3 regions of the Clostridium sp. CM038 genome follow, and region 3 is predicted to be linked to each of the others. Evidence: a T-box and tRNA genes for the amino acid it is inferred to sense, from the RefSeq annotation. Region 3 holds a T-box; the other regions hold tRNA genes.
The links. A T-box is a leader RNA that pairs with one kind of tRNA and senses whether it is charged. The one in region 3 lies ahead of asnS (asparagine--tRNA ligase), so its partner is inferred to be a tRNA-Asn.

Region 1: it has a tRNA-Asn gene. The T-box ahead of asnS (asparagine--tRNA ligase) is inferred to sense a tRNA for this amino acid. The anticodon was not compared.
Region 2: it has a tRNA-Asn gene. The T-box ahead of asnS (asparagine--tRNA ligase) is inferred to sense a tRNA for this amino acid. The anticodon was not compared.

The regions. Positions count from the first base shown of each region.
Region 1 is NZ_CM143651.1:3,786,171-3,791,818, forward strand. Features, by position in the region: gene murD (UDP-N-acetylmuramoyl-L-alanine--D-glutamate ligase) at 1-33, opposite strand, end outside; gene ACWJKS_RS17430 (glycine--tRNA ligase) at 214-1,605, opposite strand; T-box leader at 1,793-1,958, opposite strand; tRNA gene ACWJKS_RS17435 (tRNA-Asn) at 2,009-2,083, opposite strand; gene lysS (lysine--tRNA ligase) at 2,242-3,771, opposite strand; gene greA (transcription elongation factor GreA) at 3,925-4,407, opposite strand; gene ACWJKS_RS17450 (Rossmann-fold NAD(P)-binding domain-containing protein) at 4,682-5,500, opposite strand; gene dusB (tRNA dihydrouridine synthase DusB) at 5,578-5,648, opposite strand, start outside.
Region 2 is NZ_CM143651.1:3,769,209-3,774,856, forward strand. Features, by position in the region: gene ACWJKS_RS17345 (ATP-dependent Clp protease ATP-binding subunit) at 1-685, opposite strand, end outside; gene ACWJKS_RS17350 (hypothetical protein) at 985-1,221, opposite strand; gene fusA (elongation factor G) at 1,502-3,580, opposite strand; tRNA gene ACWJKS_RS17360 (tRNA-Asn) at 3,858-3,932, opposite strand; rRNA gene rrf (5S ribosomal RNA) at 3,938-4,054, opposite strand; rRNA gene ACWJKS_RS17370 (23S ribosomal RNA) at 4,144-5,648, opposite strand, start outside.
Region 3 is NZ_CM143651.1:657,080-662,727, reverse strand. Features, by position in the region: gene ACWJKS_RS03040 (CbiQ family ECF transporter T component) at 1-98, opposite strand, end outside; gene ACWJKS_RS03035 (hypothetical protein) at 112-951, shown strand; gene ACWJKS_RS03030 (hypothetical protein) at 1,033-1,431, shown strand; gene ACWJKS_RS03025 (hypothetical protein) at 1,662-2,450, shown strand; gene asnS (asparagine--tRNA ligase) at 2,757-4,148, opposite strand; T-box leader at 4,215-4,490, opposite strand; gene ACWJKS_RS03015 (hypothetical protein) at 4,679-4,912, opposite strand; gene ACWJKS_RS03010 (YitT family protein) at 4,997-5,648, opposite strand, start outside.

The sequences.
Region 1 (5,648 bases), 1.0 Mb from region 3:
AAATTCCTTAAATTCATTGAAATCCTTTTTCATATAACCCTCCATGTAATCTCCATATACTTTATATTATATTATTTATTTTACAAATTTATTTTATAATTTTTTAGATTTATTCTATAAAAAAACAACGCATAGTATAACCACAGCCTACTCAAGCCTCATTATATACTACACGCCATTCTCTAAACCAAACTAACTATTCCAATTTAAAATTTAAAATTGTAGTTTTCCTTCTATAAACTTTTCTAAATCATCTATACTTACCCTTATTTGATCCATTGTGTCTCTGTCTCTAATTGTTACAGTATTATCTTCTAACGTATCAAAATCTACGGTTATGCAGTATGGAGTTCCTATTTCGTCTTCTCTTCTATACCTTTTTCCTATACTTCCGGTTTCATCGTAGTCTACGTTAAATTTTTTACCTAGCATAGCAAAAACTTCGAGCGATTTCTCTGATAATTTTTTACTTAAAGGTAGAATAGCCGCCTTAAATGGTGCAAGTGCTGGATGTAAATGAAGCACTGTTCTTACGTCTCCGCCTTCAAGTTCTTCTTCATCATATGCATTAACTAAGAATGCAAGAACAACTCTATCTGCACCCAGAGAAGGTTCTATACAATATGGTACATATTTTTCATTAGTAATAGGATCTAGATAACTTAAATCATTCCCTGAATGTTCCATATGCTTCTTTAAGTCATAATCAGTTCTATCGGCAACGCCCCATAATTCTCCCCATCCAAAAGGGAACAAGAATTCTATGTCACAAGTAGCATTACTATAGAAAGATAATTCCTCTTCTCCATGGTCTCTAAATCTTAAATTTTCCTTTTCCATTCCCAAATTATATAAGAAATTAGCACAATACTCTTTCCAATATGCAAACCATTCTAAATCTGTACCTGGTTTACAGAAAAATTCCAATTCCATTTGCTCAAATTCCCTAGTTCTAAAAATAAAGTTCCCTGGTGTTATTTCATTTCTGAAAGCCTTTCCTACTTGGCCTATTCCAAATGGAACTTTTTTTCTTGAAGCTCTTTGAACATTTTTAAAGTTTACAAAGATACCCTGAGCCGTTTCTGGTCTTAAATATATCTCTGATTTTCCATCTTCTGTTATCCCCTGGGAAGTCTTAAACATTAAATTAAATTTTCTAATATCAGTAAAGTCTTTCTTTCCACATTTAGGACATACTATTTCATTTTTTGCTATATATTCTTTTAACTCTTCATTTGAGCATCCATCAGCACTAGCTACTTCTACTCCCTGATTCGTCATATGGTCTTCCACTAACTTATCCGCTCTAAATCTAGCTTTGCAATCTTTGCAATCCATTAGTGGATCTGAAAATCCTCCAACGTGACCCGTCGCAACCCATACTTCTGGGTTCATAAGTATAGCGCAGTCAACACCTACATTATATGGACTTTCTTGAACAAATTTTTTCCACCAAGCTTTTTTAACATTGTTTTTAAATTCAACTCCCAGAGGACCATAATCCCACGAATTAGCGAGCCCTCCATATATATCGGATCCCGGGAATACGAACCCTCTGTTTTTGCATAACGCAACTATTTTATCCATACTTTTTTCAAATGTCATATTAATCCCTCCTATTTTTTTATAATCTAATGATATCTCGTTTTATATACTTCTCAATGGTCATTACAAATATATTAATATTACATCTTGTATTCTTTCCTATTTGCCCTAAATATAACCAATTCAATCCATCACACCCGCATAAAGGCATGCTCTTTTATTTTACGTACAAAAAAAAGACTATACCCCAAGGGACGAAAATTATTTCCGCGGTTCCACCCTTATTGGCACATGCCCTACTTTAAGTTCTATACACTCAAAAGTTCCTTTCACAATAATACTTTGATTGTTTACACCAGCCACAACCTCTCTTATGAAGTACTACTACTACTCTTCTTTATCACAGTGAATTATTTTATTATACATTAGATTTCTTATAATATTGAGTTCCAAAAATAAAAAATGGCTCCGCGAAAAGGATTTGAACCTTCAACCTATCGGTTAACAGCCGAGTGCTCCACCGTTGAGCTATCGCGGATTATTATTGCTTACAACAACATTATAACATATACTATTAAAAATTCAATAGTTTTTTATTTTTTATTTAAATTTCATGATTTTAAGCACTGATGATTACGCTTAAGAAGTAAAAAGGATATTTTAGATTAACTAAAATACCCCTTTGATTTTTTTAAACTACTGGATTGGTTTCATTGTAGGGAATAGGATAACATCTCTTATTGAATAAGAATCCGTTAAGAACATTACCATTCTATCAATTCCTATACCCAGTCCTCCTGTTGGTGGCATTCCTGTTTCTAATGCGCTCATAAATTCTTCATCTATTAAATAAGCCTCATCATCACCCAGTTCTCTTTCTTTTGCTTGTTGCATAAATCTCTCTCTCTGAACTACTGGATCATTTAACTCTGAGTATGCATTACACACTTCTCTTCCAAACACAAAGCCTTCAAATCTCTCTGTAAACTCTTCATTCCCTCTCTTCTTCTTTGTAAGAGGTGATATTTCTACAGGGTAATCACATAAGAATGTTGGTTGAATTAGTTTCTCTTCCACATATACTTCAAATAATTCATTTAATATATCTGCTTTTGAGCAATTTTCTAATTCTTTTTTAAATTGTAAATGCTTTTCTTTAGCTATAACCCTAGCTTCTTCATTAGTAGCTATTTTATCAAAGTCCACCCCTGAATATTCTCTTACTGCATCTACCATAGTAATTCTTCTCCATGGTGGTGTAAAATCTATCTCAGTTCCTTGATAATTTACTTTCATAGTTCCATGAACCTTTTCACAAACGTAAGCTATCATATTTTCCGTAATTTCCATCATATCATTATAATCTGCATAAGCTTCATATAATTCTATCATTGTAAACTCTGGATTATGTCTTATATCTGTTCCTTCGTTTCTAAAGTTTTTACCCATGTCATATACCTTTTCAAAACCAGCAACAATAAGTCTTTTTAAATATAGCTCTGTTGCAATTCTAAGATACATCTCAATATCAAGCGCATTATGATGAGTACTAAATGGTCTTGCTGCGGCTCCTCCTGCTACTGTGGATAAAATCGGAGTTTCAACTTCTAAAAATCCTTTGTTATCTAAGTATTCTCGGATATATTTAATTATTGATATTCTCTTCATAAACGTATCTCTTACTTGTGGGTTCATTATTATATCTACTTCTCTTTGTCTAAATCTTAAATCAGGATCTTTTAATCCGTGCCATTTTTCTGGAAGTGGTTTTAGAGCCTTCGCTACAAGCTGAAAATCTACTATATGTAGTGATATCTCACCAGTTTTTGTAACAAAAGGTGTACCAGTTATGCTTACAAAATCTCCTATGTCAAAACTTTTATATTCTTTTAATTTTTCTTCGCCTACATCATCTATTTTTATGTATAGTTGTATTTTACCATATCTATCATGAATATCAGAAAAACCTGCCTTACCATGAACTCTTTTAGACATGAGTCTACCTGCTACAATAACCTGAGCGCCTTCTAATTTCTCAAAATTTTCTTTAACTTCTTGTGATGTATGAGTTCTTTCAACTTTGTACACATCAAATGGATCTTTGCCTTCTTCTTTTAAAGCAGATAATTTTCGTCGTCTTATGGTTACCTGTTCATTATATTTAGATTCAAGTTCATGCAAGTTTTTCTCTTCGCTTTTTTCTTCATTGTTTTTTTCGTTCGACATTAATATCCCTCCTGTTTTTCCCAGGTCAGAAAATAATTACTAATCATTTATTCTGCCATATTTCTTCTATGTATATATTTCTTTAGGGCACCTACCAATTATAAATTGTTAAGTACCCCTATGTTCTATAAAAATTAAATAATTTTTAAACAATTACCCACGTCGCACTTCCAATACTTCATACCTACCAACACCATCTGGAACTGCAACTTCTATAATTGCTCCTGATTTCTTACCAACGAGTGCACATCCAACTGGTGATTCATTCGATATTTTATTTATCATTGGATCTGCTTCTGCTGAACCCACTATATAAAATTCAACTTCTTCATCAAACTCATAATCCTTAACCTTAACTATAGATCCTATACTTACTACATCTATTTCAATATCGTTTTCATCTATAACACTTGCATTTCTAAGCATATTTTCCAATTGTATTATTCTACCTTCAACAAATGCTTGTTCATTTTTAGCTTCATCGTACTCTGAGTTTTCGGTTAAGTCCCCATACCCAAGTGCTACCTTTATTTTTTCAGTAATATCTTTTCTCTTGACAGTCTTAAGAAATTCTAATTCTCCCTCTAATTTCGTAATTCCCTCATAGGTCATTACATATTGTTTTGGTACGCTCATTTATTTCTCCCCTTTTTAATTTTTATTAAATAAATTAGTAAACATCCATAAAATTCACTATCAACTAACAATACCCTAGCATATTACACCCCAACTACAATACTGTTTTCCTCGAAATATAGCAATTTCATATAATTTATATAATATAAGACTATTAGTTCAAATTGATAAATTATCGATTCTAAGATTTATTCTTAGAATAACAATACATGTAACCATTTAGCCATTATAAATCAGAGCGTTACTATTGTCAATATGTTACGAACAAAATAGTCTAATATATTACATTATTGTTGAATTTTATTTTTTTAAGATATATACCATTATACTTAAGAGCTTTTTCAATGTCACTTTCTTGCATTTGACATAATATCGATCCTAAAAGTTCGATAGAAAAATCTCCTTTAAAAGTTTTCCAAGGCACATTATAACTTACATCATTTACAGCTATAATATTTTTTGGCGTGCTTATACTATTATCTAAGAACCAGACTAATTTCCCATCACCGAATTCATAGTCTTTAGATGAAACAATAAAATCGGCTATTTTAACAGCATATAGTTCATCATCTGTAACAATAGGAGATACACCAAAATTAGCGATAATATAATCTGCAAGCTTTCTAGCTTTTACCAAATCAGGCGATAAAAATACAATATACTTGCAATGCTTTGCTAATTCCACAATAATATTATAGTTTATTATTTCTACAGCATCATATATAACAATGCAGCAATTTTTCAAACTTTTGTTTCTCATTCTAATCATAAGTTGTATACTTTTTATAACACTAAAAGCTAAGAATCGCTTTTGAAATTCATTAAAATAATTATAATCCATAGGCCTCAGTGTTTTTGGCGATAATTGCACTTCATTACATTTACATATTTTTTTAGCATAAGTTAAATTGTTTAAATATGCTTTTCTATTAAAATTAGGTGGCATCCTTACACTCGTAACTTTAATATCTAATTCTTTAATGTATTCATTACTTATTACTTTCATCTTTAGTTTATCTTTAATTTTACTTAAAAATCCAAATTCATTATATAAATTATCTATATTTGAAGTTATACATAAAATTGGCTTCATACATCTGCACCTTATACATTAATGTACTATTATCTTATTCAGTGTTAATTATATAAATTCCCGTTTTAATTTTTAAATTATGCTTCTATGGTCTTCAAATAATTTTTATAAACCAAAAGTACCTGCTTTACCTCATCATAAGTATTTT
Region 2 (5,648 bases), 1.0 Mb from region 3:
CTATTCTTTGTGCTAGTCCCTCTGCTATAGCTGTTTTCCCTACGCCTGGTTCTCCTATAAGGCATGGATTATTCTTCATTCTTCTGCATAAAATTTCTAAAAGTCTTTGAGTTTCATTACCTCTACCTATAACAGGATCAAGTTTACCTTGTCTTGCCATCTCAGTTAAGTCTTTACCAAAACGTTCTAAGTTTGGGGTACCCTGTTTTTGCTTTTCTTTTGATAAACTACCTTTTGGAGTATCTTCAGAACACCAATTATTTAGTATACCATTTCTAAGTTTATTAAAGTCCGCTCCTAAATTAGCCAAAATTGTATATGCAACACCTTCTTCTTCTCTAATCAAGGCTAACAAAATATGCTCTGGACTAATATAATTATGATTCAAATTTCTAGCTTCCAGAAGACTTAGTTCTAGTAGCCTTTTTGTTCTTGGAGTTAGAGGTATCTCGCTACTTCGCATTTCTATGTCTCCTTCTCCCTCATACTCCATTACTAATTTCTTTACTCCCTCAAACGAAATTTTCATATCATCCAATGATTTTTTACATACTCCGTCTTCATCCTTTAGAATTCCTAGCAATATATGCTCTGTCCCTACATAACCATGCTTTAATTGCTTTGCCTCCTCTTGAGCATATACTAAAATCTTTTGTGATCTTTCTGTAAATTTATTAAACATCATGTTAAAACACCTCACTTGCAATGGATTTACTTCTTCCTTTAATTATGACCAATCGCACCCAGTTTTATCCTAAAAACACCAATATCGAAGTGAGTTTCATACTTTACTATCTATAAGAATAAAAAATAAGCATAAATAACACAGTACTCTATTTAATAACTCCTATAAAATCAAAAACAAATTTCGGAAAGTTTTATTTCCTAATTTGTTTTTTTAAAATATTCAAACATTAATAGTGATGGCCTTCTTAAATATATTATGCAAATAGCTCACTTACATAATTGCTCTTAATTTCCTCTTTACCTTCCCTTTTGTGATGTGATGTAATATTTGCCATTTTCTTTATCTCCTTGTGTTACAACGGTAAAAGAATTATTTTCCAACATTTCACATAATATTTTCATTTCATCAGCATTTTTCATTTTTGAAATAATTGTGAACTTATCATTTCGCTCTATTATGCCCATATAATCATGAATGCTGCTGTAATCACTTAAGTTAATTTCTCCAGGAATGTCTAATTTATATTCAGACATTTAATTCTCCCCTCTTTACTATATTTCACATTAGGTTTTGTAATTTTGAGCAAAATATGCGCATTTATTATAATTTACTTTTATTCTTTTTCTATACCTAAAAATTCATAATTAAATCATCTCCTGCGGAGCTGCACAGCTTCGAAGAAGATGAATTGACGACTTCAGGAGGAGATTTATACCCTCACTTATATGAGTTGGGAGACTTTCCTTCTGAAATGTCGTTAAAACAAAGAAATAAAACCGTAGCTACCTATGGTTTTATTTCTTTATTTTATTTCTATTCCAGGTTCTTGCTAGCTTCAATTATTTTATCAATTCCATCCTGAGGCACTTCTTCATATCTTTCAAACTTGACTCTAAAATTTGCCCTAGCACCAGTCATTGAGCGTAAATCTGTTGCATAATCAAATAATTCTGATTGAGGTACTTCTCCTATGACTTTCTGACCTCTTTCAACAGACTCCATCCCCAAAATTCTACCTCTTTTCTTGCTTATATCCGTAATAATATCGCCCATATAGTCCTCTGGACATGTGACCTCCACATGCATAATTGGTTCTAATAAAACAGGATCTGATTCCTTAATGCCCTTCTTGTAAGCTAACGACGCTGCCATTTTAAATGCCATTTCAGAAGAATCTACAGCATGATACGAACCATCATGTAACGTTGTTTTAAGTCTTATAACTGGGAATCCTCCAAGTACACCATGCCTAATGCATTCCCTTAACCCTTTTTCAACAGCAGGTATATACTGCCTTGGAACTGTTCCACCAACCACCGCATCAATAAATTCTAAATCATCTGCACCGTCTATTCTAGGCTCAAATTTAATCTTTACATCACCATACTGGCCATGTCCTCCGGATTGCTTTTTATGTTTTCCTTGGACATCAGAAGTTCTTTTAATTGTTTCTCTATAAGCAATCTTTGGAATTTCTAATGATACTTCAACTCCAAATTTATTTTTCAATTTACTAACTATAACCTGCAAGTGGGTAGATCCTAATCCTGAGATTATAGTTTGTGCATTTTCTGCGCTCCTAGATATTGAGAATGTAGGATCTTCTTCTAACAATTTTGTTAATCCATTAGATATTTTATCTTCATCACCTTTAGCTTTAGTTACAATAGCTCTTGAAAAAACTGGTTGTGGGAACTCCATAGTATCAAACATTATTAGTTTCGCTCTATCACAGAGAGTATCTCCAGTAGTCGTGCATTGAAGTTTTGCAACTGCACCTATATCCCCTGCCGCAATTTCTCGAGTTTGAAATTGTTGTTTTCCTTTTAAAAAATACATAGCACCTATTTTTTCTTCTTTATTTTTATTAGTATTATATACTATTGTGTCACTTTTAGCTTTTCCAGTAATAACACGGAACATAGATAATTTACCTACAAAAGGATCTGCAATAGTTTTAAATACTAATGCTGAGAATGGACCCATATCATCAATTTTGACTTGCGTATATTTATTGTTTTTCATACCTTTTGCAATGTACATAGTTGTTTCAATTGGAGAAGGGAAGCATTCAACCATATCTTCTAGCAACGTATTCATTCCTATACCAAGTAAAGCAGATCCACACATTATAGGTGTAATTTCTCCCATAGAAGCTCCTTTTATAAGACCTTGATATATTTCTTTTTCACTTATAGAACCCTCATTGAAATATTTTTCTAATAGAACTTCATCTGTTTCAGCAACTGCTTCCATAACCATCTGTTTACACTCATCCACTTTATCTATTAATTCTTCTGGAATATCACTATCTTCCATCCCGTGTGTTTTAGGATTAAATATTTGAGCCCTTCTAGATATGACATTTATTACGCCGCTAAAATTTTCTTCACTACCTATAGGATATTGAATTGGTACTGCGGATATTCCAAATGTTTCTTTTATCTGTTGCAAAGCAACTTGAAAATTACTATTTTCCCTATCTAGCTTATTAATAAAAAATGCTCTAGGTAGCTTATGATCATTGATATATTCCCAAGCCTTCTCAGTTCCAACTTCTACACCTGATACCCCACAAACAGTTATCATTGCCATATCTACAGCTCTTAGCCCCTCAATCATTTCTCCTTCATAATCAAAATATCCAGGCATATCTACTAAATTTAATTTTATATTTCCCCATTCACTTAAAGCCACTGATGTAGAAATAGACGTTTTTCTTTTCTTTTCTTCAATATCGTAATCACTAATTGTAGTACCATCATTAACTTTTCCGAATCTATCTATAGCTTTAGTGTAATATAATATTGATTCCATTAATGTGGTTTTTCCTGAACCACTATGTCCAACAATTCCTATATTTCTTAGATTTTTGCTTATATATTCTTTCATATACGATACCTCCTAGCTTTTCGTTAGATATATATTCATATATTCTACCTTTAAATAAAAAGCCTTTGTATATAGCTGAATTTTATAATTATTACTTTCTAAAAAAGATAAAAGTATCAATAAAATAAATTTATTGATACTTAATTATATATTTAAACTAAATATAAGTTATTACTAAAGCTCATATCTATTTTTTAAAATTTGTATATTATTTATTATAATTTTTCAAAAAATAAAAAAAAAGCTAATAATTAGCTTTGTATACTTTAAATAAAAATGGCTCCGCGAAAAGGATTTGAACCTTCAACCTATCGGTTAACAGCCGAGTGCTCCACCGTTGAGCTATCGCGGAACATTACCTAGCGACAACCTACTCTTCCACAAGGTCACCCCTGCAGTACCATCGGCGCATTGAAGCTTAACCTTCGTGTTCGGTATGGGAACGGGTGTTACCTTCATGCCATAATCACTAGATTGAGAAAATAAATATTCTCTCAAAATTGCACAGTGAACTAGTCTTCTCGCTTACGCTTGAAGTATCGCTTTATTTCTAATTATATATTTAGGTCAAGCCCTCGACTTATTAGTATTAGTCAGCTGAACATGTTACCATGCTTACACCTCTAACCTATCAACCTGGTGGTCTTCCAGGAGTCTTACTAACACCGCACTTACGTGCGAGTTATGGGAAATCTCATCTCAGGGTGGGCTTCACGCTTAGATGCTTTCAGCGTTTATCCCTTCCAAACATAGCTACCCAGCGATGCCACTGGCGTGACAACTGGTGCACCAGAGGTTTGTCCATCCCGGTCCTCTCGTACTAAGGACAGCTCCCTTCAAATTTCCTACGCCCGCGACGGATAGGGACCGAACTGTCTCACGACGTTCTGAACCCAGCTCGCGTGCCGCTTTAATGGGCGAACAGCCCAACCCTTGGGACCTACTTCAGCCCCAGGATGCGACGAGCCGACATCGAGGTGCCAAACCTCCCCGTCGATGTGGACTCTTGGGGGAGATCAGCCTGTTATCCCCGAGGTAGCTTTTATCCGTTGAGCGATGGCCCTCCCACGAGGTACCACCGGATCACTAAGCCCGACTTTCGTCCCTGCTCCACTTGTAAGTGTCGCAGTCAGGCTCCCTTCTGCCTTTGCACTCTTCGCGCGATTTCCAACCGCGCTGAGGGAACCTTTGGGCGCCTCCGTTACTTTTTTGGAGGCGACCGCCCCAGTCAAACTGCCCACCTAACAATGTCCTGTGACCAGATTCATGGCCTCCAGTTAGAACCTCAGTACTGTCAGGGTGGTATCCCAAGGATGACTCCACACAGGCTGACGCCCATGTTTCTCAGTCTCCCACCTATCCTGTACAGACAATACCGAAATTCAATGCTAAGCTACAGTAAAGCTCTACGGGGTCTTTCCGTCCAATCGCGGGTAGCAAGCATCTTCACTTGCACTACAATTTCGCCGGATGTGTTGTTGAGACAGTGCCCAAATCATTACGCCATTCGTGCGGGTCGGAACTTACCCGACAAGGAATTTCGCTACCTTAGGACCGTTATAGTTACGGCCGCCGTTTACTGGGGCTTAAGTTCATACCTTCGCTTGCGCTAAGTAATCCCCTTAACCTTCCAGCACCGGGCAGGCGTCAGCCCCTATACATCAGCTTTCGCTTTAGCAGAGACCTGTGTTTTTGCTAAACAGTTGCTTGGGCCTATTCTCTGCGACCTACTTACGTAGGCACCCCTTCTCCCGAAGTTACGGGGTCAATTTGCCGAGTTCCTTAACAACAATTCTTCCGATGGTCTTAGGATTCTCTCCTCACCTACCTGTGTCGGTTTGCGGTACGGGCACCAATATCCTCGATAGAGACTTTTCTTGGCAGCGTGGAATCAGATACTTCGGGAATAAATTCCCTTCCCCATCACATCTCAGCGTTAAGAGCAAACGGATTTGCCTGCTTGCTCCGCCTAAATGCTTAGACACACATCCAATAGTGTGCACATCTTATCCTCCTGCGTCATCCCATTTCTAATAACGTCCATTGGTGGTATCGGAATATCAACCGA
Region 3 (5,648 bases):
ATTTTACCAGTATTTTTAATTTTAAGTGATAAACTACTGAATCCATTCCTACTCTTTATGGCATTATATAAGACAACGTATTCATCCTCAAAAAGCATGATAAAACGTTCCATGCTTTTTGCAATATCTGAAACATCTCTTAAATATCATCCATGGGCGTTGTTAAAACCAAATAACTTAAACATATTTGAGATACTACAAATTAGCCCAAGTACATATTATAACAAATTAGAATGGCTTTATAAGAAATGCCTTGAATTTTTAGATAGCCATGAAAGAAAAGCATTTGAAACTCACACATTTGAAAGAATATGGTTAAATACCGATAACATGGTGTATAGTCTAAATAATATTAGAAGGCGTGGTAACGGTGGGGAAAGGTATGATGATGTAGAAGAATTGAATTTTCCAACACATATTGTAGTGAGTGGAGACTCAAATTCAAAGTATATTTCCAGAGCAGATATTGCTTATGATTGTAACATAACACAGGAGGAAATAACTGCTGATACAAAATTGCTAAAAGAGGACCATCTATATAATTTTGCTTGTAAAAATGCAAGATATAGATTTTCATACTGTCCTCACCCACCAACAGAGAATGATACACAATCATATGAAGAATATATAGAAAAATACAGGAAATTTAATATCAGAGATAGTTATATCAATGAATTACATGTTATATCTTCTTATACTGCATTTGCCCACTACTGGCTTATTAAGAATATGGTAAAGGCTAATAAGTGGAGATTTGTTTCGGATGAAGATAATTCCTTAATAACACCATTATTTAGAGTATTTGCTACTGAAATTAAGGAAGGCAATGCATTACATTTCCTTTGTAAAGTTGAAAAAGGAAAAACAAATAAAGAAGCCTATAATGAATATGTGGAAGCGAGAGAGTTGTTAAAAGAATGGAAGAAAACAAATGAGATTACCAAAATATAGGATACTAATGTTGCCATTTTAAAACTGATGGAGAAGATAAAATTCCATAATATTATTGAGCATGGAGGGCATAGTTATCCAGTGTGGGTAAACAGACTTCTTAAACACTCACTACCATCTATTGATGAAGGTACAAGAATTATAAATTGTACAACTAATGTTTCTGACTACGATACAGATCATTTAGCAAGGTTGCTAATAAATGTAAATAAATATGCAGTAAACTCTTTTATGCAACAAATCCATCGAAGATTATCAATATTGGAGAGACCATTTACTACTGCAAGAGGAGAATGTAAAAGTTACGTTTATGCTAATTTCAACCCCAAATATGCACAATATGCTATTACAATATTAAGGACATACTATAATTTTTGTATTCCTTACAAAACATTAGATAAACAACTCTTAACCCCTACTCAAAAATTGGGTATAACAAATAAAAAATTTGATTTAAACGATATAAAATATTTCAAATAAAATTCAAAATTCTTAAAAGTAAATATAACATATTTGAAATCAAGATTACCTATACCAGTATAATAAAACTTGACTTTCTTAACTATAATTATATCAACTGTGATAAATATGGTATTAGGTATCTAATAAAATAATGAAGGATAACAACCATTATAAAAGATACTCATTGTTTTGATAAACAATTGTATTTTAAGACGCAACAAATGATATTAAGAAGGAGGAATAAATAGATGAAGGTATATGAGTTTGGCAATATAGAAAATCCAAAGTTATTAATGTTTCATGGAATGGCATGTACATGGAAACAGAATTTTGGACAAGTTATTGAGAAGTTGAAAGAGCAATTTTATTTGATTATCCCTGCCTATAATGGACATAATCCAGATGAAAATAAAGATTTCACTTCCATTACACAGACAGCAAGTGAGATTGATGATTATATTATGAAAAATCATAATGGAAAACTCTATGCTTCATACGGTTTATCAATGGGAGCAAATATCTTGGTTGAAGTCTTATCAAATCAAAGAATACAAATGGAAAAGGCAATTATTGACGCACCAGATTTTGTACCATTCCCGAGTTGGTTTGTGACGCCCGTTTCTAAAATGGTAGCCTCTGTCGGAGTAAAAGTATTACAAAATCCCAAAAAATTAAATTCGATTATTTTATTCTTAATGACTGGAAGCACTTCAAAGGATTATGGTGAAGAAATGATAAACTCTTCAGTCTTTTCAGGACTAACTAAAAATACTATTTATAATGCATATTATGCTGACCATGTTCAGCATATCCCTAAAGCATTTAAGGATACAAATGTGCAAGTAATATGTTGGTGTGGAAGTACAGAAAACTGGGCAATTAAATCTATTAAAAATTTGAAGAAATACATTCCACAACTGCGGGAAAAACAATTTGAAGGATATAAGCATGGTGAATTGATTATTATACATTCAGAACTATTCATAGCAGAATTGGAAGCAGTATTGCTAACTGATTTGGTAGGAAAAATCTCATAAAAAAAACACCATTATGAACATAATTTTTACTAAATAGCGAAAAATAAAAATAAGCAGAATGTTAGTTAAACCTTCTGCTTATTCTATTATTAAAATACATGCTATTTGATGTGCTAATTACTACATATGCACCTCAAAACCGAACCCGTTGTTCTACACATAGTGAGCTACTTTTAAATATTGTAATTTACTATTAAATCATCTCCTGCGTAGCCGCAACAGCTTCGCAGAAGATGCATTGACGACTTTAGAAGGAGATTTATACTTCCACTTATACAAATGGGAGACTTTCCTTCTGAAATGTCGTTAAAATTCAGCAGACCCAGTTGTTCTTGGGAATGGGATAACGTCTCTTATGTTGCTCATACCTGTAATATACATAATAGCTCTTTCAAACCCTAGTCCAAATCCAGCATGCTTAGTTCCGCCGTATTTTCTTAACTCTAAATACCACCAGTAATCTTCTTTATTAAGACCACATTCTTCCATCCTAGCCTCTAAAATATCTTGTCTTTCTTCTCTTTGGCTTCCACCGATAATTTCTCCTATTCCCGGTACAAGTAAGTCCATTGCTGCAACTGTCTTATTATCGTCATTTATTCTCATATAAAAAGATTTTATTTCCTTTGGATAATCCGTTACAAATAATGGTTTTTTAAACACTTCTTCTGTTAAATATCTTTCATGCTCAGTTTGAAGATCACAGCCCCAAGTTACCGGGTACTGGAATTCATTTCCTGATTTTTGTAGAATATCCACAGCCTCAGTATATGTTATCTGGCCAAACTCTGCGTTTACAACACCATTTAATCTTTCAATTAAACCTTTATCTACAAAACTATTGAAAAACTCCATCTCTTCTGGAGCGTTTTCCATAACATATTTTATTATATATTTCATCATGTCTTCTGCGAGTTTCATATCATCTTTTAAATCCGCAAATGCTATTTCAGGCTCTATCATCCAGAACTCAGCTGCATGTCTTCCTGTATTAGAATTTTCTGCTCTAAATGTTGGCCCAAAAGTATAAACATTTCTAAACGCTAAAGCAAAAGCCTCTGCTGCTAACTGTCCACTTACAGTTAAGCTAGTTTCTTTACCAAAAAAGTCTTGCGCGTAATCAACTTTTTTATCTTCGCCTAGCGGAACATTGCTAAAATCAAGGGTAGATATTCTAAACATTTCACCCGCACCTTCGCAATCACTACCAGTTATTATTGGTGTATGGGTATATACAAATCCTCTCTTTTGAAAAAACTCATGTATAGCAAAAGCAGTTAATGAACGCACCCTGAACACTGCTGAGAAAGCATTACTTCTTGGCCTTAAGTGTGCAATAGTTCTTAAATACTCAAAAGAATGTCTTTTCTTTTGCAATGGATAATCGGTATTTGACATCCCTTCTAAAACTATTTTAGTAGCTTTAATCTCAAATGGTTGCTTAGCTTCTGGCGTTACAACAAGTTTCCCTTCTATAGTCAAAGATGAACTTATAGGTAATTTAGCTATTTCAGCAAAATTTTCTAAGCCTTCCTCAAAAACTACCTGAATATTTTTGAAGAAGCTTCCATCATTAACTTCTATAAACCCGAACGCTTTAGAAGATCTTAAAGTTCTTATCCATCCAGAGATAGATACTACTTGATCTGCATATTTTTCTTTTTCTCTATAAATTTGTTTTACTAACAATTTTTCCATAAAATTGCCCTCCTTATAATTTTATATTTACCTTAATAATAAAAAAAGCCTTCCATCCCTTAATAATAAAGGGACGAAAGGCTATAATTTCGCTATGCCACCCAGTTTTGTCATATAATATGACCAATCTAATCAGTACATAATTATATATTCGTTGATACGAGTTATACAATTGATACTGCCCAACAGTTAACGGATTGGAGCCGTCTAAGCCTACTACCTTAAAGATTTCGGTTAGAAACTCTGAGATGTTCTTCGATATAAACTTCGTATTGGTCTTTCACCATCACCAACTCGCTATTACTACCCCTTTATATCTACTCTTCTCTTCACAGTCTTTATATTTAAATATTAGTATATGTTTTAATTATTTTTATATTCAATTAAAATTATAATATTTTTAATAATAAATGTCAAATATTTTTATAATAAAAATAGATGCCTAAAATAATTTTTCAATCATTTTAGGCATCCCTTAAGTTTTTCTCTTAATTATATATATTATAATTCTTTTAAACAAGTATATCTATTTAATCAAATTCTTCATCTTCATTTTCATCTTCAACTATCTCACCAATAACTTCATCTCTCTTTGCCGTTTCTCCAGTAGCCTTATTTTCAAGAACAATGTTACATTTCACACATCCATCTTCTTCATTAATGAAAGTTTTTGCTACAACATCATCTTTTTCTAAAGATACACCCTGCGTAAGTTTCTCTGGGTGGTCAAATATAATAGGTTTACTATTTAATCTATCATCCATGTATAATCACTTCCTTTCTAAATTTAGTCTTTACATGAAGACTTCAAAATATACTTTGAAAATGTTGCCTATTATACTTGTATTTTATTTTGTAAATCCTTCTCCCGATACTTCTCTTACATCTGCAACAGTAATAAATGCGTTGGCATCAATTAATTTAACCATTTTTTGAAGAGGTACTATTTCATTTTTGCCAACTACTATATATAGCACCTGTTTAGGTCCATTTGTATACATTCCAGTAGCATTTATTCCTGTTACACCTCTCTTTAAATCCTTCATTAATATTTCCGCTATTTCCTTAGAACTATTTGAAATAATAAATACCGCTTTAGAATAATTTATTCCTTCAAGTATACCATCTATAACCTTACTAACTATATAAGTAGATATTAGTGCATACATAGCTTTTTGAACACCAAATACAAAAGCACCTGTTAGTATTATAATCGAATCAATAGCTAATATAATTTTAGCTATTGGCATATTTTTTAAATAAACCTTTATGATGTTTGCAGCTAAATCAGTTCCTCCAGTACTAGCTGATGCTCTTAATACAAACCCTAAGCCTATACCAACAAATACTCCACCAAATATACTAACCAACAAAATATCGACCTGTGGCATCGGTATAAAGCTTGTATAAAACAACGCGAAAGATAGATATGCCGCAGCAAACATGGATTTACCGACAAATTTTTTCCCCTTAAGTTTTCTAGCAATGATAAGCAATGGT